Linked DNA regions of Kineosporia succinea. The protein of the gene in region 1 binds, or shares a complex with, the protein of each later gene. Links are inferred from orthologs where the notes say so. Each region holds a gene or a part of one and is shown on either strand. Other genes may lie near its edges. The genes, in order: hisH and hisF.

Evidence for each region.
Region 2: the proteins of hisH (region 1) and hisF are in contact, whole or in part, in a crystal structure (PDB 6RU0), measured with the Thermotoga maritima proteins. The link is inferred for Kineosporia succinea from one-to-one orthologs. Residues at the interface, in WP_004080484.1 of Thermotoga maritima: Asn15, Arg18, Arg22, Arg117, Leu118, Pro119, His120, Met121, Gly122, Trp123, Asn124, Asn134, Gly135, Tyr136, Tyr138, Val140, Tyr158, Glu180, Lys181, Ser182, Ser183, Lys184, Ile185; in WP_004080486.1 of Thermotoga maritima: Met1, Leu2, Ala3, Arg5, Ser40, Glu41, Asp45, Glu46, Ala70, Glu71, Ile73, Asp74, Ile75, Pro76, Phe77, Asp98, Lys99, Ser122, Gln123, Glu161, Thr195, Leu196, Asn247, Arg249, Glu251.

Annotation. Positions count from the first base shown.
Region 1 is NZ_JAUSQZ010000001.1:4,687,127-4,702,831, reverse strand. What follows is about bases 5,289-8,169. They hold hisH (imidazole glycerol phosphate synthase subunit HisH), read right to left. Parts: upstream 7,113-8,169; coding sequence 6,465-7,112; downstream 5,289-6,464. Other genes in these bases: J2S57_RS20400 (fumarate reductase/succinate dehydrogenase flavoprotein subunit), read right to left, coding at 7,955-8,169; J2S57_RS20405 (succinate dehydrogenase/fumarate reductase iron-sulfur subunit), read right to left, coding at 7,184-7,933; priA (bifunctional 1-(5-phosphoribosyl)-5-((5-phosphoribosylamino)methylideneamino)imidazole-4-carboxamide isomerase/phosphoribosylanthranilate isomerase PriA), read right to left, coding at 5,484-6,239; J2S57_RS20420 (SseB family protein), read right to left, coding at 5,289-5,458. In the rest of the region: pheS (phenylalanine--tRNA ligase subunit alpha), read right to left, coding at 1-950; J2S57_RS20440 (TrmH family RNA methyltransferase), read right to left, coding at 1,053-2,213; rplT (50S ribosomal protein L20), read right to left, coding at 2,262-2,642; rpmI (50S ribosomal protein L35), read right to left, coding at 2,707-2,901; more of J2S57_RS20420, read right to left, coding at 4,721-5,288; more of J2S57_RS20400, read right to left, coding at 8,170-9,940; J2S57_RS20395 (succinate dehydrogenase cytochrome b subunit), read right to left, coding at 9,942-10,562; J2S57_RS20390 (LysR family transcriptional regulator), read left to right, coding at 10,733-11,674; imidazoleglycerol-phosphate dehydratase HisB, read right to left, coding at 11,752-12,351; J2S57_RS20380 (histidinol-phosphate transaminase), read right to left, coding at 12,385-13,524; J2S57_RS20375 (hypothetical protein), read left to right, coding at 13,653-14,540; J2S57_RS20370 (SDR family NAD(P)-dependent oxidoreductase), read right to left, coding at 14,582-15,502; J2S57_RS20365 (TetR/AcrR family transcriptional regulator), read left to right, coding at 15,665-15,705. UniProt on the Escherichia coli protein: IGPS catalyzes the conversion of PRFAR and glutamine to IGP, AICAR and glutamate. The HisH subunit catalyzes the hydrolysis of glutamine to glutamate and ammonia as part of the synthesis of IGP and AICAR.
Region 2 is NZ_JAUSQZ010000001.1:1,016-7,890, forward strand. Bases 4,057-6,875 are described here. They hold hisF (imidazole glycerol phosphate synthase subunit HisF), read right to left. Parts: upstream 5,942-6,875; coding sequence 5,171-5,941; downstream 4,057-5,170. Other genes in these bases: J2S57_RS00020 (ABC transporter ATP-binding protein), read right to left, coding at 4,057-4,279; J2S57_RS00025 (TIGR03085 family metal-binding protein), read left to right, coding at 4,415-5,053; J2S57_RS00035 (nucleoside/nucleotide kinase family protein), read left to right, coding at 5,966-6,637; J2S57_RS00040 (DoxX family protein), read left to right, coding at 6,643-6,875. Outside these bases: J2S57_RS00010 (DUF4291 family protein), read left to right, coding at 321-503; J2S57_RS00015 (ABC transporter ATP-binding protein), read right to left, coding at 543-2,345; more of J2S57_RS00020, read right to left, coding at 2,342-4,056.

The DNA.
Region 1 (15,705 bases):
ATCCCGGCCGCGCGCAGCACGTTCGGGTTGACCATTCCGCAGCCCAGCCACTCGATCCAGCCGGTGCCACCGCAGGTGCGGCAGTCGTCGCTCTTGCCGTCACACACGAAGCAGCGCAGGTCGAGCTCGGCACTCGGCTCGGTGAACGGGAAGAACGCCGGGCGCAGCCGGGTGGTGACCTCACGGCCGATCAGGGTGCTGGCGAAGTGCTGCAGCGTGCCCTTGAGATGAGCCATGGTCAGGCCCTTGTCGACGGCCAGGCCCTCGATCTGGCTGAAGACCGGGGTGTGCGTGGCGTCGAGCTCGTCGGTGCGGAACACCCGGCCGGGCACCACCACGTAGATGGGGGGCTCGCGGTCGAGCATGGTGCGCGCCTGCACCGGCGAGGTGTGGGTGCGCAGCACCAGACCCGCGTCGACCGGGTCGGCGAAGAACGTGTCCTGCATCTGGCGGGCCGGGTGGTCGGGACCGAAGTTCAGGGCGTCGAAGTTGAACCAGTCGGCCTCGACCTCCGGACCCTCGGCAACCTCCCAGCCCATCGCCACGAAGATGTCGGCCATGCGCTCCGAGACGGTCGAGAGCGGGTGACGGGCCCCGGCCGGGCGGTGCTCGGCGGGCAGGGTGACGTCGACCGACTCCTCGACCAGCACCCGCGCGTCGCGCTCGGCCTCCAGCTCGGCCTGACGGCCGGCCAGCGCCTTGTTCACCTGGCCACGTGCCTTGCCGACGCGCTTGCCGGCCTCGGCCTTCGCGGCCGGCGGCAGCGCGCCGATCTCGCGGTTGGCCAGGGCCAGGGGGCTGCGGTCGCCGGCGTGGTCGAGCCGCGCCTGCTTCAGGGCCTCGAGGCTGTCCGCCGCGGCGAAGGCAGCCAGTGCCTGCGCGACGTATCCGGCCAGGGTGTCCTCGGAGAGCACCGCGACCTCCACCGGGTCGTAGTCCTTGGTACTCACAATGCGATCCTCACGTGCTTCATCGTCTCAGACGGCGGCCAGTGAATTTCTCGCCTGGCCGTAGGGCAGGAGTGAGTGACGGCGGAACCCGGCCTTCGCGTTCTAGGCGGGGTCCGCCTCGGTAAATCGGCGCGGTTCGGCACTGGTCTCGGCCCGGTGTTCGGCCCGGTGTTCGGCCCGGTGTTCGGCCCGGTGTTCGGCCCGGTGTTCGGCCCGGTGTTCGGCCCGGCGTTCGGCTCGGTGCTGGGCGCGGGCCGTGGCGTAGAGACAGACGGTGGCCGCCGTGCCCAGGTTCAGGCTCTCGGCGCGGCCGTGCACGGGCACCCGCACCACGGCGTCGGCCAGGTCGCGGTCGGCCTGCGGGAGGCCCCAGGCCTCGTTGCCGAACACCCAGGCCACGGGGCTCTCGAGGTGAGGGGAGCCGATGACGGACGACGCGGTCACCCCGGTGGCCCCGGTCGTCCCGGTCACCTCGGTCGCCTCGGTCGCCTCGGTCGCCTCGGTAGCCCCGGTCGCCTCGGTCGCCCCGGTCGCGCGGTCCTCGGCGTCGTCGGCCAGGTCGTCCAGGTCGTGGTCGCCCGCCCCGTCGGCCGCGAGCACCTGCAGCCCGGCGTCTTTCAGGGCCTTCACGGCCTCGTCGAGCGGGACGCCGACGACCACCGGCAGGTGGAACAGGCTGCCGGCGGTGGAGCGCACACACTTGGGGTTGTGCACGTCGACGCTGGAGTCGGTGAGCACCACGGCATCGGCCCCGGCGGCGTCGGCGGCCCGGATCACGGTGCCGGCGTTGCCCGGATCGCGGACCTGACTGAGAACGGCCACCAGCCGGGGCTTCTCAGCGAGCACGGCGGCGAGCGGAACGGTGATCAGGTCGCACACCGCGAGCAGGCCCTGCGGGGTGGTGGTGCCGGCGCCGGCCAGCATGGCGGCCAGCACCTCGTCGGTGACCAGTCGCGGCCACACACCGGAATCGGCGGCGGCGTCGAGGATCTCGGGATGGCGGTCGGCAGCGTCGGGAGTGGCGTACAGCTCTCTCAACGCACCCGGCGCCTCAGGTGCCGATGCGCTCCCGGGCGACCGGTGCGTGCGCGATCGGGCCCTGGCAGCGTGCTCGGCGACCGCCTCACGCACCGCCTGCGGGCCCTCGGCCAGGAACCGGCCCGCTCGCTGACGCGCGGAACGCCCGGACAGCCGGGCCACCGCCTTCACCCGGTCGGACCGGGGGTTGGACAGCAGCTCGGGTGCCGGGCGTTCCGTCGTCATGTTCGTGTCGCTCTTTCACGAGCCCTGCACGGGCGCGCGAAGTCGGCCTCAGGCCGCGGTGGTGCCCGCGGTCGCCGGGAGGGCGTCCTTGGCCAGCTTGACGAGCGCGGCGAACGCGGCCTCGTCGTTCACGGCCAGCTCGGCCAGCATGCGACGGTCGACCTCGATCTCAGCGGCCTTGAGGCCCTGGATGAAGCGGTTGTACGTCATGCCGTTCAGGCGGGCAGCAGCGTTGATGCGCTGGATCCACAGCTTGCGGAAGTCACCCTTGCGCGCACGACGGTCGCGGTACGCGTAGACGAGCGAGTGGGTGACCTGCTCCTTGGCCTTGCGGTAGAGGCGCGAGCGCTGGCCACGGTAACCGCTGGCGCGCTCCAGAACCTCGCGACGCTTCTTCTGGGCGTTGACTGCCCTCTTCACGCGTGCCACGTGAGTACTCCTTGTTTCTGATCACCGGCCGGAACCGGTGACGGGGGTCTGTGAAGGGGGAAAATCAGCGGCCGAGCAGGCGCTTGGCGGCGCGCAGGTTGCCGTCGGCAACGGGCTCGTCGGACGCCAGGCGGCGGGTGCGGCTGGAGGGCTTGCCCTCGAACAGGTGGCGGCGGTTGGCCTGCTCGCGCATGAGCTTGCCGCTACCGGTCACCTTGAACCGCTTCTTCGCACCGCTGTGCGTCTTGTTCTTCGGCACGTCTGTGTCTCCTCATCGATCCGCCGGCGGAAGTTCCGCCGGCGGAAGGTGGATCGGGACCGGGCGGAGCGCACACTTTCGTGAATCCGCCCGGTCACCTGCTGTCTGGCTCAGCCTCCGCCGGTCAGGCGTCGGCTGCTGTCTCCTGTTCGGAGGAAGCCGGCTTGGGGGCTTCCTCCGGTGACTTCGCGTCTGCCGCGGCCGCCGGAGCGGGGCGCGGGGCAGGACCCGGAGTCGGCCGCGGGCCGGGGCCCGGGGTGGGACGCGGGCCGGGGCCCGGGGTCGGACGAGGGCCACCGGCCGCGAACGGACGCGGCCCGGGGGTGGGACGCGCGCCCGGAGCGGGAGCCGGACGAGCACCGGCGGCCGGCGCCGAGGCGCCTGCTCCCGGGGCGACCGCCGGACGCGGGGCCGAGGCGGGACGACCGGCCGGGGCACCGGGACCGGCAGCCGCCGGACGCGGGGCACCGGTCGGCGCGGGACGGTCGGTGCGGGGGCCACCGGGACGGTCGCCGCTGTAGGGCGGACGCGAACCGGCCGGACGGTCACCACGGGGGCCACCGGGACGGTCGCCGTAGGGCGGACGCGAGCCACCCGGGCGGTCACCACGGGGGCCACCGGGACGGTCACCACGATCGCCGCGGTCACCGAAACGGTCACCGGACGGGCGGGACGACGAACTCGAGTACGCGGGGGCGCCGGCCGGAGCGGCGGCAGCCGGGGGCAGCGGCGCGCGCTTGATGAAGATCGGCTCGTCGTCGCTCTCGGCGTCGCTGTCGGCGGTGATCGCCTCGGCGGCGGCGGCAGCGGCGGCCGCGGTCTTCTCGGCGGCGGCAGCAGCCTCTTCGCGGCGCTTCTCCTGCCGCGCGGCCCGCTCCTCGGCGAGCTGGTCCTTCTGCTCGGCCTTGGCCTCGGTCTTCTTCTTGTGCGGGCCGATCACCATGACCATGTTGCGGCCGTCCTGCTTGGGGTTGCTCTCGATGTAGCCGTCCTCGGCGACATCTCCAGCCATCCGCTGCAGCAGGCGGTAGCCCATCTCCGGGCGCGACTGCTCGCGACCACGGAACATGATCATGACCTTGACCTTGTCACCGGCCTCGAGGAACCGGACCACGTGACCCTTCTTGGTCTCGTAGTCGTGCGGGTCGATCTTCAGGCGGAGCCTGATTTCCTTGAGGACCGTGTGGGCCTGGTTCTTGCGGGCCTCGCGATCCTTGATCGCGGACTCGTACTTGAACTTGCCGAAGTCCATGAGCTTGCAGACCGGCGGCCGCGCCTGCGGGGCGACTTCGACGAGGTCGAGGTCGGCCTCCTGGGCGAGACGCAACGCGTCTTCTACCCGGACGATGCCGACCTGCTCCCCGTTGGGGCCGACCAGCCGCACCTCTGGGACGCGGATACGGTCGTTAATCCGGGGCTCGCTGATGTGTGACTCCTTCGTACGGTCTCGGAGACCGCCGGCAAACAGGAGAAGGCTCCCGAATGCAGGCGCTCGGGAGCCTCAATAACGGTCACTCGGCGAGTGAATATTCCACCCGCCGTGCAGCCTCACCTGGTTAGGGCGAGGGGCTCCTCCTGGTCGGGAGGAGCGGACCGGGACCCGCTGCCATGGCTGGCGACGGGTGGGAGAGACTCCACTTGGCGCACCGGATCATGTTCTTGCCCTCACCTTGCGGCTCAGTCGAGGACATGACTCGGTCGGTCAGCTGCCAGGATAACAGCACTCGGACGGTGGTCGCGACCGAGGCGCTGGTCAGGCCTGTTCGGGCCCGATCGCGAACAGACCGGGCGCACGAACAGACCGGGCGCACGAACAGGCCTAGACCGAGCGCACCGCCAGCCGCACCGACTCGGTGCGCTCGGTCACCACCTGATCGGTGAGCAGCAGCTCGCCGATCCGGCCGGTGGTGGCGCGCAGCTGCTCCCGGTCGAGGCCCGGAGGCAGGCCGAGCACGACCACCAGACCGGCCTCACCGTCGGGCTCGCAACGGTGCGCCCTCACCTCGGGCACGGCCCGCACCAGGGCGGCGATGCCGGCCAGCAGCTCCGGGTCCTGCGCGGGCGGCAGCCAGTCGCGGCCCTGCGCCACCGCCCAGACCGCCGGGCGGGGCAGCTCGACCGCGGCGCCGGCCGGGTCGATGACGATGCGCGGGCACTCCTCCACCACTGCGGCCTGCGCGGCGCGGGCGGCCTCGACCGGCACCGGCCGGGCCCGCGGGTTCCAGGTCTGCAGCGCCTCGACGCTGGTGAAGACCGGCAGGACGCGCGCCTCGTCGTCGCCCACCAGGGTCACCAGGGCCATGTCGGCGCTCTTGTCCCCCTGCGAGGCGACCAGGTCGGCACCGTCGTCGCCGAGCACCGCGACGATCGGGACCATCGCGCGGGTCGGGGCCCAGGCCCGGGTGATCGCCACCAGGTCGCCCGTGGCCAGCGCGGCGATCAGCGCCGGGTCGGCGCTGCCGTCGTCACCCGGGAAGGGCTGCGCGGTGAGGGTGCGGCCGGCCCACGGGGTGCCGGCCGAGTCGGTCAGGTTGTCGTCGTTGGTGCCGTGCGCCATGTTCGACCATCTCCGATCGGCGTCGTCAGCCGGCCACGCGAAGCGCCTGCTCGAGCGTGAAAGCGCCGCTGTAGAGCGCCTTCCCGACGATGGCCCCCTCCACCCCGACCTTGGTCAGGGCCCGCAGGGCGGCGATGTCGTCGAGGGTCGAGATGCCGCCGGAGGCCACGACCGGCTTGCTGGTGCGGCTGCACATCTCGGCCAGGAGGTCGAGGTTCGGCCCCTGGAGGGTGCCGTCCTTGGTGACGTCGGTGACCACGTAGCGGGCGCAGCCGTCGTCGTCGAGGCGGGTCAGGGTCTCCCACAGGTCGCCGCCCTTGCTGGTCCAGCCACGCCCGGCCAGCTCGGTGCCGCGCACGTCGAGGCCGACGGCGATGCGGTCGCCGAACTCGGCGATGGCCTTGCGGGTCCAGTCCGGGTTCTCGATGGCGGCCGTGCCCAGGTTCACCCGCGCGCAACCGGTGTCCATGGCGGCCCGCAGACTCGCGTCGTCGCGGATGCCGCCGGACATCTCGACCTTCACCCCGAGCCCGCTGAGCTCGGTGACGACCCGGGTGATCAGCTCCCGGTTGCTCCCCCGGCCGAACGCGGCGTCGAGGTCGACCAGGTGCAGCCACTCCGCGCCCGCCCGCTGCCAGTTGAGGGCGGCCTCGAGTGGGTCGCCGTAACCGGTCTCGCTGCCGGCCTCGCCCTGGGTGAGGCGCACGGCCTGGCCGTCGACCACGTCGACGGCGGGCAGGAGCTCGAGCTTGCCGGGCGGGGTCGGGTCGAGGTCAGACATGAGGGAACCTTCCGGGTGGTCGGCCGGGGCAGCCGGCCGGTTGAAGTCGGCGTCCACGCTATCGCGGCCCGAACGCGGTGGTGCACGGCCTCGGACCGGCGGTCCGGCGAGCGCGGTCGAGGGAGGATGACGTGGTCACCTCGACGCCGGCCCGGCCACCGGTCCGGTGACCCGGGAGTCCGGGCGACCGCGTCGTCCGCCGTTGAACGCCTGCCGCAACGGCTCTCAGACCGTGGCCAGCCAGTTGCGCAGCAGCTGGATGCCCGCGTCACCGGACTTCTCCGGGTGGAACTGCGTGGCCGTGAGCGGGCCGTTCTCGACGGCGGCGACGAACCGGCCGCCGTGCTCGGACCAGGTGACCAGCGGCGGCTTGAGCACCGCCAGCGGGTCGCCGGGCGAGGGGAGCTCCCACTTCTGCACGGCGTAGGAGTGCACGAAGTAGAAGCGCTCGTGCTCGATGCCGGCGAAGAGCCGGGTGTCGTCGGGGGTCTCGACGGTGTTCCAGCCCATGTGCGGCACCACCGAGGACGGCAGCAGCTCGACCGTGCCGGGCCACTCCCCCAGGCCCTCGACGTCGTCGCGCCCGAACTCGGAGGACTTCTCGAACAGCACCTGCAGACCCACGCAGATCCCCAGCACCGGACGGCCACCGGCCAGGCGACGGCCGATCAGCCGGTGCCCCCCGACCGCGCGCAACTGCTCGGCGACCGATGCGAAGGCACCCACGCCGGGCACCACGAGCCCCTCCGCGTCCAGCGCGCGATGGAAGTCGGCGGTCAGCTCCACCTCGGCACCGGCGCGCTCCAGCGCGCGGACGGCGGAGCGGACGTTGCCGGAGCCGTAGTCCAGCACCACGACCTGGGGTGAAGTCATGACGGCAAGTCTAGGGCCGGGCCGCGTTCATGCTGCGGCCCGGCCCTGAATCCGGCGCTGGATACCGAAGCTCAGCCCTTGCGGCCCGACTTCACCGCGCGGCGGTACTCCTTGTTCAGGTTCGCGATGCTGACGAACGGGATCTCCTTGGGGCACGACACCGTGCACATACCGGTGTTGGTGCAGCCACCGAAGCCCTCCGCGTCCATCTGCTCGACCATGTTCAGCACCCGCGACTCGCGCTCCGGCTGGCCCTGGGGCAGCAGGTTGAGGTGCGTGACCTTGGCCGAGACGAACAGCGAGGCCGAGCCGTTGGGGCAGGCCGCCACGCAGGCGCCGCAGCCGATGCAGGTCGCGTTGGCGAACGCCTCGTCGGCGTCGGGCTTGGGGATGCGGGTGCTGTTGCCCTCGGGCGCGGAACCGGTGGGGGCGGTGATGTAGCCACCCGCGCCGATGATCCGGTCGAACGCGCTGCGGTTGACCACCAGGTCTTTGATGACCGGGAAGGGCGCCGCGCGCCACGGCTCGATGATGATCTCCTCGCCGTCCGAGAAGGCACGCATGTGCAGCTGGCAGGCGGTGGTCTGCTCGGGACCGTGCGCCTCACCGTTGATCACGACGCCGCAGCTGCCGCAGATGCCCTCCCGGCAGTCGTGGTCGAACGCCACCGGGTCCTCACCGTCGAGAATCAGCTTCTCGTTGAGGGTGTCGAGCATCTCCAGGAACGACATGTCGGGCGAGACGCCGTCGATGTCGTAGGACACCATCGCGCCGGCGTCGGCGGCGTTCTTCTGCCGCCAGATCTTCAGCTTGAGCTTCATCAGGTTTCCTTACCGATCAGATCAGGCGTAGCTGCGCTGGGCCGGGTGGACGTAGTCGAAGATCAGTTCTTCCTGGTGCAGCACCGGGTCTCCGCCCGTGGTGCCGAACCGGCCCTGACCGCCGTACTCCCAGGCGGCGACGAACGAGAACTTGTCGTCCTGCCGGGCGGCCTCACCGTCGGGCGTCTGGCTCTCCTCGCGGAAGTGGCCGCCGCACGACTCCTCCCGCATCAGCGCGTCGATGCACATGAGCTCGCCGAGCTCGATGAAATCGGCGACCCGGTTGGCCTTCTCGAGCGACTGGTTGAGCTCGGCCCCGGTGCCGGGCACCTTGACCCGCTTCCAGAACTCGTCGCGCAGGTGGCGGATCTCGCTGATCGCCTTGCGCAGCCCGGCGTCGTTGCGGGCCATGCCGCAGTAGTCCCACATGATCTGGCCGAGCTCCTTGTGGAAGGAGTCGACCGTGCGGTCGCCGTTGATCGAGAGCAGCTTCTCGATGCGCTCCTTCACCAGCGTCTCGACCTCGACCACGTCGGGGGCGTCGGTGGGGACGGCGGCGAACTTGTTGCTGGCGATGTAGTGGTTCACCGTGTTCGGCAGGATGAAGTAGCCGTCCGACAGGCCCTGCATCAGCGCCGAGGCGCCGAGGCGGTTGGCGCCGTGGTCGGAGAAGTTGGCCTCACCGGCGGCGAACAGGCCCGGGATGGTGGTCTGCAGGTCGTAGTCCACCCACAGCCCGCCCATGGTGTAGTGCACGGCCGGGTAGATGCGCATCGGCTGCTTGTACGGGTTCTCCGCGGTGATGCGGGCGTACATGTCGAAGAGGTTGCCGTACTTCTCGCGCACGGTGTCCTCGCCCATCCGCGCGATCGCGTCGGCGAAGTCGAGATACACACCCTGACCACCCGGGCCGACACCGCGGCCCTCGTCGCAGACGTTCTTGGCGGCGCGGGAGGCGATGTCCCGCGGCACCAGGTTGCCGAACGCCGGGTAGATGCGCTCGAGGTAGTAGTCGCGCTCGTCCTCGGGGATCTGCTCCGGCGGGCGGTTGTCGCCCATCTGCTTGGGCACCCAGATCCGGCCGTCGTTGCGCAGCGACTCGCTCATCAGGGTGAGCTTGGACTGGTGGTCGCCCGAGCGCGGGATGCAGGTCGGGTGGATCTGCGTGTAGCAGGGGTTGCCGAAGTAGGCGCCGCGGCGGTGAGCCCGCCAGATCGCGCTGGTGTTCGAGCCCTTCGCGTTCGTGGACAGGAAGAAGACGTTGCCGTAGCCGCCGGTCGCCAGGACGACCGCGTCACCCAGGTGCGTGGACAGCTCACCGGTGACCAGGTTGCGGGCCACGATGCCGCGGGCCCGGCCGTCGACGATGATCAGGTCGAGCATCTCGTGGCGGGCGTGCATCTCCACGTTGCCGGCGTCGATCTGCTTGCTCAGAGCCTGATAGGCGCCGATGAGCAGCTGCTGCCCCGTCTGGCCGCGGGCGTAGAAGGTGCGCTGCACCTGCACACCGCCGAACGAGCGGGTGTCGAGCAGGCCGGAGTACTCGCGGGCGAAGGGCACACCCTGCGCGACGCACTGGTCGATGATCTTCACGCTGTTCTCGGCGAGGCGGTGGATGTTCGACTCCCGGCCCCGGAAGTCGCCGCCCTTCACCGTGTCGTAGAACAGGCGGTAGACCGAGTCACCGTCGTTGCGGTAGTTCTTCGCGGCGTTGATGCCACCCTGCGCGGCGATCGAGTGCGCGCGGCGGGGCGAGTCCTGGAAGCAGAACTGCACGACGTGGTAGCCCTGCTCGGCCAGCGAGGCGCCGGCGGCGCCCCCGGCCAGGCCGGTGCCGACCACGATGACCTTGTGCTTGCGGCGGTTGGCCGGGTTCACCAGCTTGGCGGCGAACTTGCGGCGCTCCCAGCGGGTCTCGATGTCCCCGTCCGGGGCGGCCGGGTCGGTGAGACCGGTGCCGACGCTGTAGAACTCGCCCTCACCGACGAACTTTGTGGAGTCGGACATCTCAATCCACCAACCCGAAGACGACGCTGTAAGGAATCAGGAGGAAGCCGAACGCGATGACGAGCGCGAAGGCGACCGCGAAAGTGCGGAAGGCGGCCGTGGTCGCGCGGTTCCAGCCCAGGGTGTTGGCCGCGCTCCAGAGGCCGTGCCAGATGTGCATGCACAGCGCGACCATGGCCAGCGTGTAGAACACGACGTTCCACCACTGGTCGAACCCGGCGGTGATCCGCTCGTAGGGCTCGTTGGTCGCGGCCGGGTTCACCGTGCCGGTGGTCATGTCGAGGATGTGCCAGATGATGAAGAGCAGCAGCGTGACGCCGCCCCAGCGCATCGTCGAGGTGGCGTAACCACCCTTGCGCCTGGCCACGTACTTGACCGGCCGGGCCTTCACGTCGTGGCGCGACAGCGTGATCGCGGCCCAGATGTGCAGGACCAGGGCGACCAGCAGCACGACGCGCATGATCCACAGGAACCACATGTGGTGGAGCGCCGGCTCACCGATCGTGCGCAGCCAGTGCGCGTACTCGTTGAACTCGGTCTCCCCGAAGAAGATCTTCAGGTTGCCGATCATGTGCACGACGACGAACCCGAGCATGATCAGGCCGGTGACGGCCATGATCATCTTCCGCCCGATGGTCGAGCGGTGCAGGGTGCCGAATCCCGTCACTCGCGGGTTCTTGCTGAGCGTCTCTACCACGAGTGGCAAGGTAGGCCCTAGAGGCTGATTAGGTCCAAGAGATGATGCGTTGGTTGTCGATAGCCCAGGACTATCAACCTGGTTACCCTGTGCTGGTGCAACTACAGCAGCTCGTGTATTTCCTCACGGTCGCGGAAACCAAGCACTTCACCCGGGCGGCGCAGCTGCTGGAGATCGCCCAGCCCTCGCTCTCGCAACAGATCCGGGCGTTGGAAGCATCACTCGGGGCCGAGCTCTTCGACCGGGTGCGCGGCAACATCACGCTCACCCCGGCCGGCGAGGCGCTGCTGCCGATCGCCCAGCGGATCACCGCCGACGTGGATTCCGCGCGCCAGGAGGTACGGGAGCTGGTCGAGCTGCGCAGCGGGCGGGTGCGGCTGGGGGCGACGCCGAGCCTGCTGACCGGTCTGGTGCCGGAGGTGGCGCGGCGCTACCGCCGTCGGTACCCCGCGATCCGGCTGGTGCTGCAGGAGAGCGGATCGCGTGACCTGGTGGCCAAGACCGCCTCGGGCCTGATCGACCTCGCGCTGCTCGTGCTCCCCCTGCACGCCGACGACCCGGCGCTGGAGACCGTTCCTCTCCTGCGCGAGGACCTGGTCGTGGTGTCGTCCACGCGCGACCCCGCCCCCACCGACGGCCGGCCGATCGCGATCGCGCAGCTGCGGGGGCGTCCGCTGGTGATGTTCCGCAAGGGCTACGAGCTGCGGGACGTGACCGTGGGGGCCTGTCGCCGGGCCGGTTTCGCGCCGACGCTGGCGGTCGAGGGCGGCGAGATGGACGCAGTGCTCAGCATGGTCGAGGCCGGGTTGGGACTGGCGGTGGTGCCGAGCACGGTGGTGGCCGGGAAGTCGGTCACGCACCGGGTCACGCCGATCGCGGCTCCGGGGCTCTCGCGCACGATCGGTCTCGCGCACCGGCGGGGCGCACAGCCGTCGCGCGCGGCGCAGGAGCTGCGCGCCGAGCTGCTCGGTTACCTGGGCACGGCCTCGGTCGACGGCACGCTGCCGCAGGGCACCGAGTTGATCGCCCCTTCCTGACCACCAGACACCCATGGGGGACGCGTCGGCCTCCTGGTGCCGACGCGTCCCCCATGGGTCTGGCTGGCTTCTGGGGTCTAGAGCGCACCCTTGGTGCTCGGGATGCCGGTGACCCGGGGATCGGGCTCGACCGCGACGCGGAGCGCGCGGGCGACGGCCTTGAACTGCGCCTCGACGATGTGGTGCGGGTCGCGACCACCGAGGACCCGCACGTGCAGGCCGATCGAGGCGTGGTGCGCGAGCGTCTCGAGCACGTGGCGGGTGAGCGAGCCGAGGTAACGGTCGCCGATCTGCACGTACTGCTGGCCCTCGGGCTCACCGGTGTGCACGCAGTACGGACGGCCCGACACGTCGACCACGGCCTGCGCGAGCGCCTCGTCGAGCGGGACCAGCGCGTCACCGAAGCGGCGGATGCCGGCCTTGTCGCCCAGGGCGATCTTCAGCGCGTCGCCGATCGCGATCGCCGTGTCCTCCACCGTGTGGTGGGCGTCGATGTGCAGGTCGCCCTTGGTGTTCACGGTCAGGTCGATGAGCGAGTGCTTGGACAGGGCGTTCAGCATGTGGTCGTAGAAACCGACCCCGGTGCTGATGTCGGCCTTGCCGGTGCCGTCCAGGTCCAACTCGACGACGACGCTGGACTCACTGGTCGTCCGCTCGATCCGGGCGGTGCGGGACATGCGTGGGTCTCCTTGTTTCGTCAGGGGTCCTGCTCAGACAGCCACGGGCGCGTCGAGCAGCGAGTCGGCCAGGGCGTCGAGGAACTTCGTGTTCTCGGCCGGGGTGCCCGCGGTGACCCGGAGGAATCCGGCCAGTCCGACGTCCCGGATCAGCACCCCGCGCGAGAGCAGCGAGCGCCACACCGCCTTCTCGTCGTCGAAACCGCCGATCAGCACGAAGTTCGCGTCGCTCGGGGCGGGCTTGAGACCGAGCTCGGTGACCGAGGCCACGATGCGGTCGCGTTCGGACTTGATCGTCTCGACGGTGTCGAGGAGCACGTCGGAGTGCCAGAGCGCGGCCTGGGCGGCGGCCTGGGTGAGCGAGCTCAGGTGGTAGGGCAGGCGCACCAGGCGGATCGCGTCGGTGACCGCGGGGTGGGCGGCCATGTACCCGAGACGCACTCCGGCGAGCGCGAAGGCCTTGCTCATGGTGCGGCTGACGATGAGACGCTCGCGGCCGGGCAACAGGCTCAGGGCGCTGGGCGTGCCGGAGCGGGCGAACTCGTGGTACGCCTCGTCGACGATGAGGATGCCGTCGGTGGCGGCGTAGGCGGCCTCGACCAGGGCGAGGTCGAGCGCGGTGCCGGTCGGGTTGTTGGGCGAGCACAGGAACGTGACGTGCGGCCGGTGCACCCGGATCTGCTCGACGGTCTCGTCGATGTGCAGGTCGAACTGGTGGGGGTCGTCGGCCGCCTGGCCGTCGAGGCCGCGCCGGCCGTCGACCCAGGTGGCGCCGGTGCCGGTGCTGATGATCGGGTGCATCGAGTAGCTCGGGGTGAAGCCGAGCACCGTGCGGCCCGCGCCCGCGAACGCCTGGAGCAGCTGCTGGAGCACCTCGTTGGAGCCGTTCGCGGCCCACACCTGCTCGGCCTCGAGGTCGTGACCGAGGTAGTTGGCCAGATCCTCGCGCAGGCCGGTGAACTCGCGGTCGGGGTACCGGTTCAGATGGCGGGCCTGCTGGCGCACCGCATCGAGGATGGCCTGGACCACCTCGCCCGGGACGTCGTGACTGTTCTCGTTGGTGTTCAGCCGCACCGGGACCTCGAGCTGCGGCGCACCGTAGGGGGTGCGTCCGCGCAGGTCGTCACGCAGGGGCAGACGGGCGAGAACCTCGGCCCTGGACTCTTCGCTCACGGAGGGGAGTCTAACGACGACGGATGACACCGACGCGTGTCGGCTTCGTGTCGCGCTCGTCTCGGCCCGTTTGTGCCTGATGTTCCCTAGAGTGGCCTGGTCGCGCGGGGTGTCAGGTTTGGAGCAAGGTGAACGAGGGCAGGATCGCGGTTCTCGCCGCCGGGTGGGCCTTCCGGCGTCCCCAGCTGGCGGCCCGCTTCCAGCGGCTGACCGGTGGCGACCGCTCCGAGGCCTACCTGACGTCGCGGGTGCTCACCCTGCCGGAGGCCTCCGAGCTGGTCGAACTGGGCTGGACGCCCGCCGACCTGCACCGGCTGGTGCGGTACGAGCGTCCGCGCTGGCTGGTGCCCGATCCGGTCGCCGTCACCCGCGACAACCCCGATCCGGACGCCCCGGAACGCAGCTGGTACCCCTACGACGATCGGCCCGATCTCCCCCGCCGCCGCGACCTGGCCTTCGAGCACGTGGTGACGTGGGCCCGGCTGCGCCCCTCGGACCAGGCCTGGCTGGCCGGCATCACCTCGATCGAGGTGCGGTGGCTGGGGATGCCGCACGTGATGGAGACCGTCGAGCCCTACCTCACGTCGCCGCTGGACATCGACGCGGGAACGGTGCTGCTGCAGGGACGGCGTTACGTGCCCTACTCCCTGTTCGAGGCGGCGGTGACGGCGCGCGGTGGGCTCGACGGGCTGCGCGACGAGTGGATCGGCGAGGTGCTGAGCGGGCACTGGATCCACGAGGTGCCGGAATGGGAGACGGTGGGCTGGATCTCGCACCCGGCCCAGGCCCCGCTGCTGTTCTCCCCCGCGTCCGGGGGGCGTGACCCCTCGGAACGCTGGGCCCGCTGGCACCCGGTCGCCTCCCGGGCCGGCGCCGACGGCATCCACCCGGCCGACTGGTGGGCCGCCGGCTTCAGCGTCGAGGAGGCGTTGCGGGCGTTCGAGCGGGGACGCGTGCCCGAACGGTCACGCCTGGCGGCGATGGCCGTCGTGCGGGGCACGGCGCCGAGGGACTGAGACGCGGGCGACGGGTGCGCGTGCGGGGTCCGGGACCGGGCCTAGAGGCCGAGCGTCGTGACGCTGTAGTCCCAGAGCCGTTCGGCGGCCTGCGGATCCAGGGCGTGGGCCGAGACCCCGTGCCGGGCGCCGATCCGGCCGAGCGGAGCCTCGGCGCAGTCGTCGAAGTACGTCCCGGTGACGCCGGCGACGAGCGGTGAAGCGGCCAGCAGCACCGAGGTGGCGGCGCCCTCCTCGACGCTCTTCCAGCGCAGTTCCTCACCACCGGCCGCCGCCGCGGTGCGCAGGGCCTCCAGTTCCTCGTCGCTCACGTGGCGCTGCAGGTTGGTGCGGATGCCGCCCGGGTTCAGGGCGTTCACGGTGATCCCGTCGGCCGCCCAGCGCTTCGCGCCCTCCACGGCGAAGAGCACGTTGGCGGTCTTCGACTGGCCGTAGGCCGTCCACGGTTCGTAGGCACGGCGCTCGAAGTGGATGTCGTCGAAGTCGATGCCCGCCCGGTGGTGCGCGCTGCTGCTGACCGCGACGACGCGGGCCCCGTGCGCCGCGGCGAGGGCGTCGTGCAGCCGGACCGCGAGCGCGAAGTGGCCGAAATGGTTGGTGGCGAACTGCGATTCCCAGCCCTCGGCGGTGCGGGACAGGGGGCTGGCCATCACCCCGGCGTTGTTGACGAGGATGTGCAGCGGGCCCTGCCACCTCTCGGCCAAGGCCCGCACCGAGGCCTGGTCGGACAGGTCGAGGTGCTCGACAGCGGACCCCGGGATCGTGGCCGCGGTGCGCTCCCCCGCCTCGAGGTCGCGCACGGCGATGGTCACCTGGGCTCCGGCCCCCGCGAGGGCGCGGGCGGTCTCGACCCCGATACCGCTGGCGGCGCCGGTGACGATCGCGCGCTTCCCGGTGAGATCGGTTCCGGCGACGACCTGCGCGGCCGTGGAGTATTCGTCGAACGGGGTGGTGATGGGCATGTCGGTCGTTCCTTCCCGGCGTACGATTTTCTGGAGGAGCCTCCGGTTCTGAAGCTATGCGGAGGCACCTCCGTTTGCAAGCGGACGGGGGTGGCGGGCATTCCCGGGTGGTGAGGAACAATGAACCGTCATGAACCACGTGACGCAGGAGGAGGTGCCCGTATGACGGCACCGAACGACCGGCCCCTGCGCGCGGACGCCCG
Region 2 (6,875 bases), 4.7 Mb from region 1 along the record:
CCGGCGCGAGCGGATGACCTGGATCAAGCCGTCGTTCCGGTGGATGATGTACCGCTGCGGCTGGGCCCGTAAGGACGGCCAGGAGCGGGTTCTCGCGATCAGACTGACGCGGGCCGGCTTCGAGGAGGCCCTGACCCGGGCCGGCCTGAGCCACTTCGTGCCCGAACTGCACGGCGACGAAAGGGATTTCCGGCGGTTGGTGCGGGAACGCCCGGTGCGGGTGCAGTGGGACCCGGAACGCTCGCCGTCACTCGCCCCGGTCGATCACCGGTCGATCACCGGTCGATCACCGGTCGATCCAGATCGGTCTGGGAGCCCCCGTGGTGCCCGCCTACGTCGACGAATGGACGCTGTCGGTCACGGATGTCACGCCCCTCGCCCACGAGATCCACGAACTGGTGCGGCAGGACGAGACCGCCCGGGCCCGGGCGCTGCTGCCCGTCGAGACGCCGTACGACCTGCCGGAGCCGATCGCCCGCCCGCTCGGGGCGACGCAGGCCTGATCACCGCCGGAAAGCGGCCGTGATCAGGCCTGTTCGCCGTCAGACCGGCTGCCTGGCCGGCTGCGACGTCTGACTGCGCCACGACGCGTACATGCGCCGGTAGGGCTCGCAGCGTTCCAGCAGTTCCAGGTGGTGCCCGGCGTCGGCGACCTCACCGCGGTCGACGACCACGACCAGGTCGGCGGCCTCGGCCGTGCTCATCCGGTGGGCGATCGTCACCGAGGTGCGGCCCCGGGTGACGCCCTCGAGCGCGGCCTGCAGCTTGACCTCGGTGGCCGGGTCGACGGCCGACGTGGCCTCGTCGAGCACCAGCAGGTCAGGATCGGCCAGGTAGGCCCGGGCCAGCGCCAGCAACTGCCGCTCCCCCGCCGACAGCGACTCGCCGCGCTGACCGACCGGGGTGTCCAGCCCTCGCGGCAGCCCCTGCGCCCACTCCAGCAGACCCAGCTCGGACAGCGCCTTCTCGACCTGCTCACGGGTGGCGCCCTCACGGCCCCAGGCGATGTTGGCCGCCAGGTCCAGATCGAACAGGAACCCCTCCTGCGGCACCATCACGATCCGCGAGCGCAGGTTGGCGAAACTGATCTCGCGCAGGTCGGTGCCGTCGATCAGCACCCGGCCACCGGTCGGGTCCATCAGCCGGGTCAGGAGCTTCGCCAGCGTGGTCTTGCCCGAACCGGTCTCGCCGACCACGGCCACCCGGGCCCGCTCGGGGATGCTCAGGCTCACGTCACGCAGCACCGGCTCACCGCCCGGGTAGGCGAACGTGACGTGTTCGAACCGCACCCCGATCGGGCCCCGGGGCAGGCTCGTGCCCTTCTCGCCCGGGTCGACGATGTCGGCCTCGGTGTCGAGGATCCCGATCACGCGCCGCCAGCCGGCCGCCGCGTTCTGCAGCTCGTTCAGCACCTCGGTGCCCATCTGCACCGGCATGGTGAACAGCTGCACGAGGAACAGCACGGCCAGCAGCTCGCCCAGGCTGATGCCCCCGTTCACGCCCAGCGCGATGCCCGCCACCACGACGGCCGCCACGACCAGCCCGGACACCAGCACGCCGCCGGTGAACGACACGGCCACCAGCATCTGCGCGCGCACGGCCGAGCGCCGGTGCGTCTCGATCGCCGTGTCGATGCGCTGCTGCGTGCGGCCCTGCACGGCGTAGGCCCGGATCGTGTCGGCCCCGACCACGGCCTCGGAGATCGAGCCGAGCATGTCGCCGACCCGCTCACGCACCCGGCCGTAGGCCACCGAGACCCGCCGCTGCAACGGCCGCACGATCACGAACAGCGGCAGGAAGCAGGCCCAGACCAGCAGGGTCAGCTGCCACGAGTAGACCGCCATCACGATCGTGGCGATGAGCAGCTGCCCGGCCGAGAGCACCAGCAGCAGACCGCCCCACTGCACGAAGGTGGAGATCGTGTCGACGTCGGTGGTGACCCGGGCGACCAGGGCACCACGGCGCTCGCTGTTCTGGGTCAGCACCGAGAGGTCGTGGATGTGCCGGAAAGCCTTCACCCGCAGCGTTCTCAGACCGGACTCGGTGGCCCGGAACAGCCGCACGTTGCTGACGTACGAGCAGATCGCGGTGACCACCAGCGCCACCGCGACCGTGCCGACCAGCCCGAGGACCAGGCCCAGCCGCACCCCGCCGTCGCCGGAGATCCCGCGGTCGATGGTCTGCTGGACCGCGATCGGCACCAGGATGCGCCCGCAGGTCGCCACCAGCGCCAGGAACAGCGTGAACCAGACGCCCTTCACCAGCTCGGGCGAGATCTCGACGCCGCGCCGCAGCACGTGCCAGGCACCCGCCCGCGCCACGCCCTCGGTCGCAGGAACACTCATCGCCGCGTCATCTCCGTCAGGTCGTCCAGGTCGTCCAGATCGTCGAGGTCGTCGCCGGACGGCTCGCCGGGACCCACCGGCCCACCCGGCTGCTCGTCGTCGTGGTCGTACGCCGTCACCAGCCGCCGGTAGCCCTCGCTGCGCACCAGCAGCTCGGCGTGCGTGCCGCGGTCGGCGATGCGGCCGTTCTCCAGGTAGGCCACCTCGTCGGCGAGCGCGATCGTGGCCCGCCGGTAGGCGATCACCACGACCGTCACCGAGGCCCCGTCGGACGTGTCGTCCAGCCCGGCCAGGATCTCCGCCTCGATGCGCGGGTCGATCGCCGACGTCGCGTCGTCGAGCACCAGCAGCCGCGGCCGCCGCACCAGGGCCCGCGCCAGCGCCAGACGCTGCCGCTGCCCGCCGGACAGGTCGGCACCCCGCTCACCGATCACCGTGTCGATGCCGTGCGCCAGGTGTTTCACGAAGCCGTCGGCCCGGGCCACCGTCAGCGCCCGCCACACGTCGTCGTCGCTGAAACGGGTGTCCCCCAGCGTCACGTTGTCGCGCACGCTGTCGTTGAACACGAACGTGCCCTGCGGCACCAGCGCCGACAGCTCCGCGACCCCGCCCGGGCGCAGGTCGCGCACGTCGGTGCCGTCGAGCCGGATCGTGCCCTTGGCCGGGTCGACCAGCCGCACCAGCAGCGTGGCCAGCGTCGACTTGCCCGAACCGGTGGGCCCGACCAGCGCCAGCGTGCGGCCCGGGCGGATGCTCAGGTCGATGTCGTGCAGCACCTCGTAGCGCTCGCCGGCGTCGTCGACATAGGCGTACGCGACCTCCTCGACCTCGACCCCGACCGCTCCCCCGGGTGCGGGCTCCGCCGGGCCGTAGGGCATAGCGTCGGTCTCGGCCAGCACCGCGCTGGTGCGCTCCCAGCCCACGACCGTGCGCGGGATCTCGCCCAGCACCCAGCCCATCGACCGCAGCGGGAACGCGACCAGGCTCAGCAGGTAGGCCACCTGAACCACGTCACCGGTGTTCGCGTGCCCGCCCTGCACCCGCCAGGCCCCGACCGCGAGCACGGTCAGCGTGCCCAGCGTCGGGATCGCCTCCATCAGCGGGTCGAACGCCGCGCGCAGCCGCCCGGCCCGCACGTTCGCGACCTTCAGACGGTCGGCGGTGACCGCGAACCGGGCCGTCTCCGAGGCCTCGCGGCCCAGGCTCTTCACCACGGCCGCCGCCTCGAGGCTCTCGTGCGCCACCGAGGAGACCTCGCCGCGCTCGGCCTGCGCCCGCGTCACCGCCGGCGACATGTACCGCTGGTAGACCGCGTTGAGCAGCACCACCCAGGGCAGCACGAGCAGACCGGTCAGGCCCAGCACCGGGTCGGCCACGATCATCGCGACCGACGCCACCAGCAGCATCACCACCACGCCGATCGCCATCGGCAGCGGCGCGAACACCTGCCACGTGGCCTCGACGTCGGCGTTCGCGTTGGACAGCAGCACCCCGGCCGGATGCCGGTGGTGCCACTCCAGCGGCAGACGCAGGTACTGCCGGGTGAGCAGCCGCCGGTAGCGGGCCTGCAGCCGGAACGAGGTGAGCCCGGCCGCCACCCGGCGCCCGACCACCCCGACCGCCGTCAGCACCGCGACCCCGGCCAGCACCAGCCCGGTGACCAGAAGGTCGTGCCCACTGATGCGCCCCTGCTCGAAGGCGGGCGCGAGCACCCGGTCGGTCAGCCGCCCGAGCACCCAGCCGCCCCCGGCGGTGCCCGCTCCGTACAGCGCCGACATCAGCACGGCCACCGAGAAGATCGCCGGCTCCTGACGGATCCCGATGCCGATCACCCGCAGACCACGCAGCAGCGTGCTTCTCTCCCGCTCTCCGGCCTTTTCCGGGCCGGCCCGCTTCACCACGCGGGAACCTCCTGTCAACGTCCGTGGACGCATTCGCAACAATCGCGGGCAGACGTCCGCCTGCCCGCGAGAAAAGACGCTAGAGGCCACCACCGACAGAATCGGCGGCCGACGAAACCGGCATACCCACGCCTCGTCGACGGACTCCACCTGTGTCAAGGTGAGCTCATGCCCTCGCATTCCGCAGCGGAACGTCAGGCCCTCGCCGACGCCCTCGCGCAGGCCGGGCCCGGCGCCCCCACCCTGTGCACCGGCTGGACCACCACCGACCTCGCCGTCCACCTCGTCGTGCGGGAGGGACGTCCCCACGTCCGCGTCGCCGGCGTCCTCGGCCCGTTGAAGAAGTGGTCGGCGCAGCAGCAGGAAGCCCTCGCCGCGCGCGACTTCGACGAGCTCGTCACCACCGTGCGCAACGGCCCGCCCCGGCTGTCGCCGTTCGGCCTGCCCGGCGTCGACGAGCGCGCCAACCTGCTCGAGCACTTCGTGCACGGCGAGGACGTGCGCCGCGCCACGCCCGGCTGGGAACCACGCCCGCTGCCCGGTGAGCGTCAGGCCGCGTTCTGGAAGAACATCGCCGGGCCGTTCGGCCGGCTCATGGTGCGCAAGGCCGACGTGCCCGTCAGCCTGCAGGTTCCCGGGGGCGAGCCGCACGCGCTGAAGAAGGGCACCGGCCCGGGCGTCACGCTCGTCGGGGAGCCCGGCGAACTGGCCATGTACCTCTTCGGCCGCAAGGAGCACGCCCGCGTCGAGTTCCTCGGCGACGAGGCCGCGGTCGCGCGCTTCCGCGAGACCCCCATGCGCACCTAGGCCCTGCCCGGGACCCTGATGACGGACGCGCCGGTCGGCTCACGCCGACCGGTCACCGCAGCGGGACGAACCGGGAGGGCCAGTGCCCCAGCGGACCTCAGCGGCCCCCAGCGGCCCTCAGCGGACCGAGACCCCGCCCGCCCGCAGCGCGTCCTTCACGTCACCGATCGTCAGCTGGCCGAAGTGGAACACGCTCGCCGCCAGCACCGCGTCGGCCCCGGCCGCGACCGCCGGCGGGAAGTGCTCCACCGCGCCGGCCCCACCGCTGGCGATCAGCGGCACCCCGACCTCGTCACGCACCAGCCGCAGCAGCTCCAGGTCGAACCCGGCCTTCGTGCCGTCGGCGTCCATCGAGTTCAGCAGGATCTCACCGGCCCCGAGCTCGGCGCCGCGCGCGGCCCAGTCCACCGCGTCGATGCCCGTGCCCTTGCGGCCACCGTGCGTGGTGACCTCGAACCCGGACGCCGTGACCGTGCCCGGCGGGCAGCGCCGCGCGTCCACCGACAGCGTCAGCACCTGCGCCCCGAACCGGTGCGCCACCTCCGCGATCAGCTCCGGCCGCTGGATCGCCGCCGTGTTCACCCCGACCTTGTCGGCGCCCGCGCGCAGCAACCGGTCCACGTCGTCGACCGACCGCACACCACCGCCCACGGTCAGCGGGATGAAGACCTGCTCGGCGGTGCGGGACACCACGTCGTACATGGTCTCGCGCCCGGACGAGGAGGCCGTCACGTCGAGGAACGTCAGCTCGTCGGCGCCCTCCGCGTCGTAACGAGCGGCGAGCTCGACCGGATCCCCGGCGTCCCGCAGGCCCTCGAAGTTGACGCCCTTGACGACGCGCCCGGCGTCGACGTCCAGACAGGGAATGACTCGCACGGCAACCGGCACGCCCGACAGCGTAGTGTCCGCCGGATGAGCGGCGTGACCTCCCCCGACGAGCCCGGGCAACCGGACCGACCCGACCGGCCCGGCCAGCCGCAGGGCCCCGGGCACCCCGACCACCTCGCCGCGCTGCGCGACCTCCTCGAACGCACCCGCCGGGCGGGCCCCCGCCAACGGGCCACCACCGTCCTGGCCGTCGACGGGCCCAGCGGCTCCGGGAAGTCCACCCTCGCCGACCGTCTCCACCGCGTCCTCCAGCAGGAGAACCAGGACGTCACCCTGGTGCGCGTCGAGGACCTCTACCCCGGCTGGGACGGACTCGAGGCCGCGATCGACCGCCTCGCCGACGAGGTCCTCGCCCTCCTCAGCCGCGGCGAGAGAGCCCGCTTCGCCCGCTGGGACTGGACCGCCGACCGTTATGGGACAGTTCAGGACGAAGTGCCCGTCAAAGAGGTGACCATCGTCGAGGGAGTCGGCGCCGGAGCGCTCGCCGCCGCCCCCTTCGTGCACGCTCTCGCCTTCGCGGACGCCCCTGAACAGGTCAGACACACCCGCGCGATGGCCCGGGACGGGGAGGGCTACCGGCCCCACTGGGAACGCTGGGCCGCCCAGGAACGGGCCTACTTCGCCCGCGAACGGCCGCACGAGCGGGCGGATCTGGTGCTGCTTCCAGGTTCCGTCCAGGCTCGCGCACTACCCTGACGGGCGTGTCCAAGCGCGGTGACAGCTCTGTGACGTCGTGGCAGCCCTGGGTGGGGCCGGTGGTCCGCCTGCTCGCCGGTGGGGTGTTCCTCTACACCGGCTGGGCCAAGATCCAGGACATCGACGACACCATCCGATCGGTGCGCAACTACCAGCTGCTGCCCGAGGCGGTCGTGCCCACCGTCGGCACGGCCCTGCCGATCGTCGAGCTCATCCTCGGTGCGCTGCTGGTGGTGGG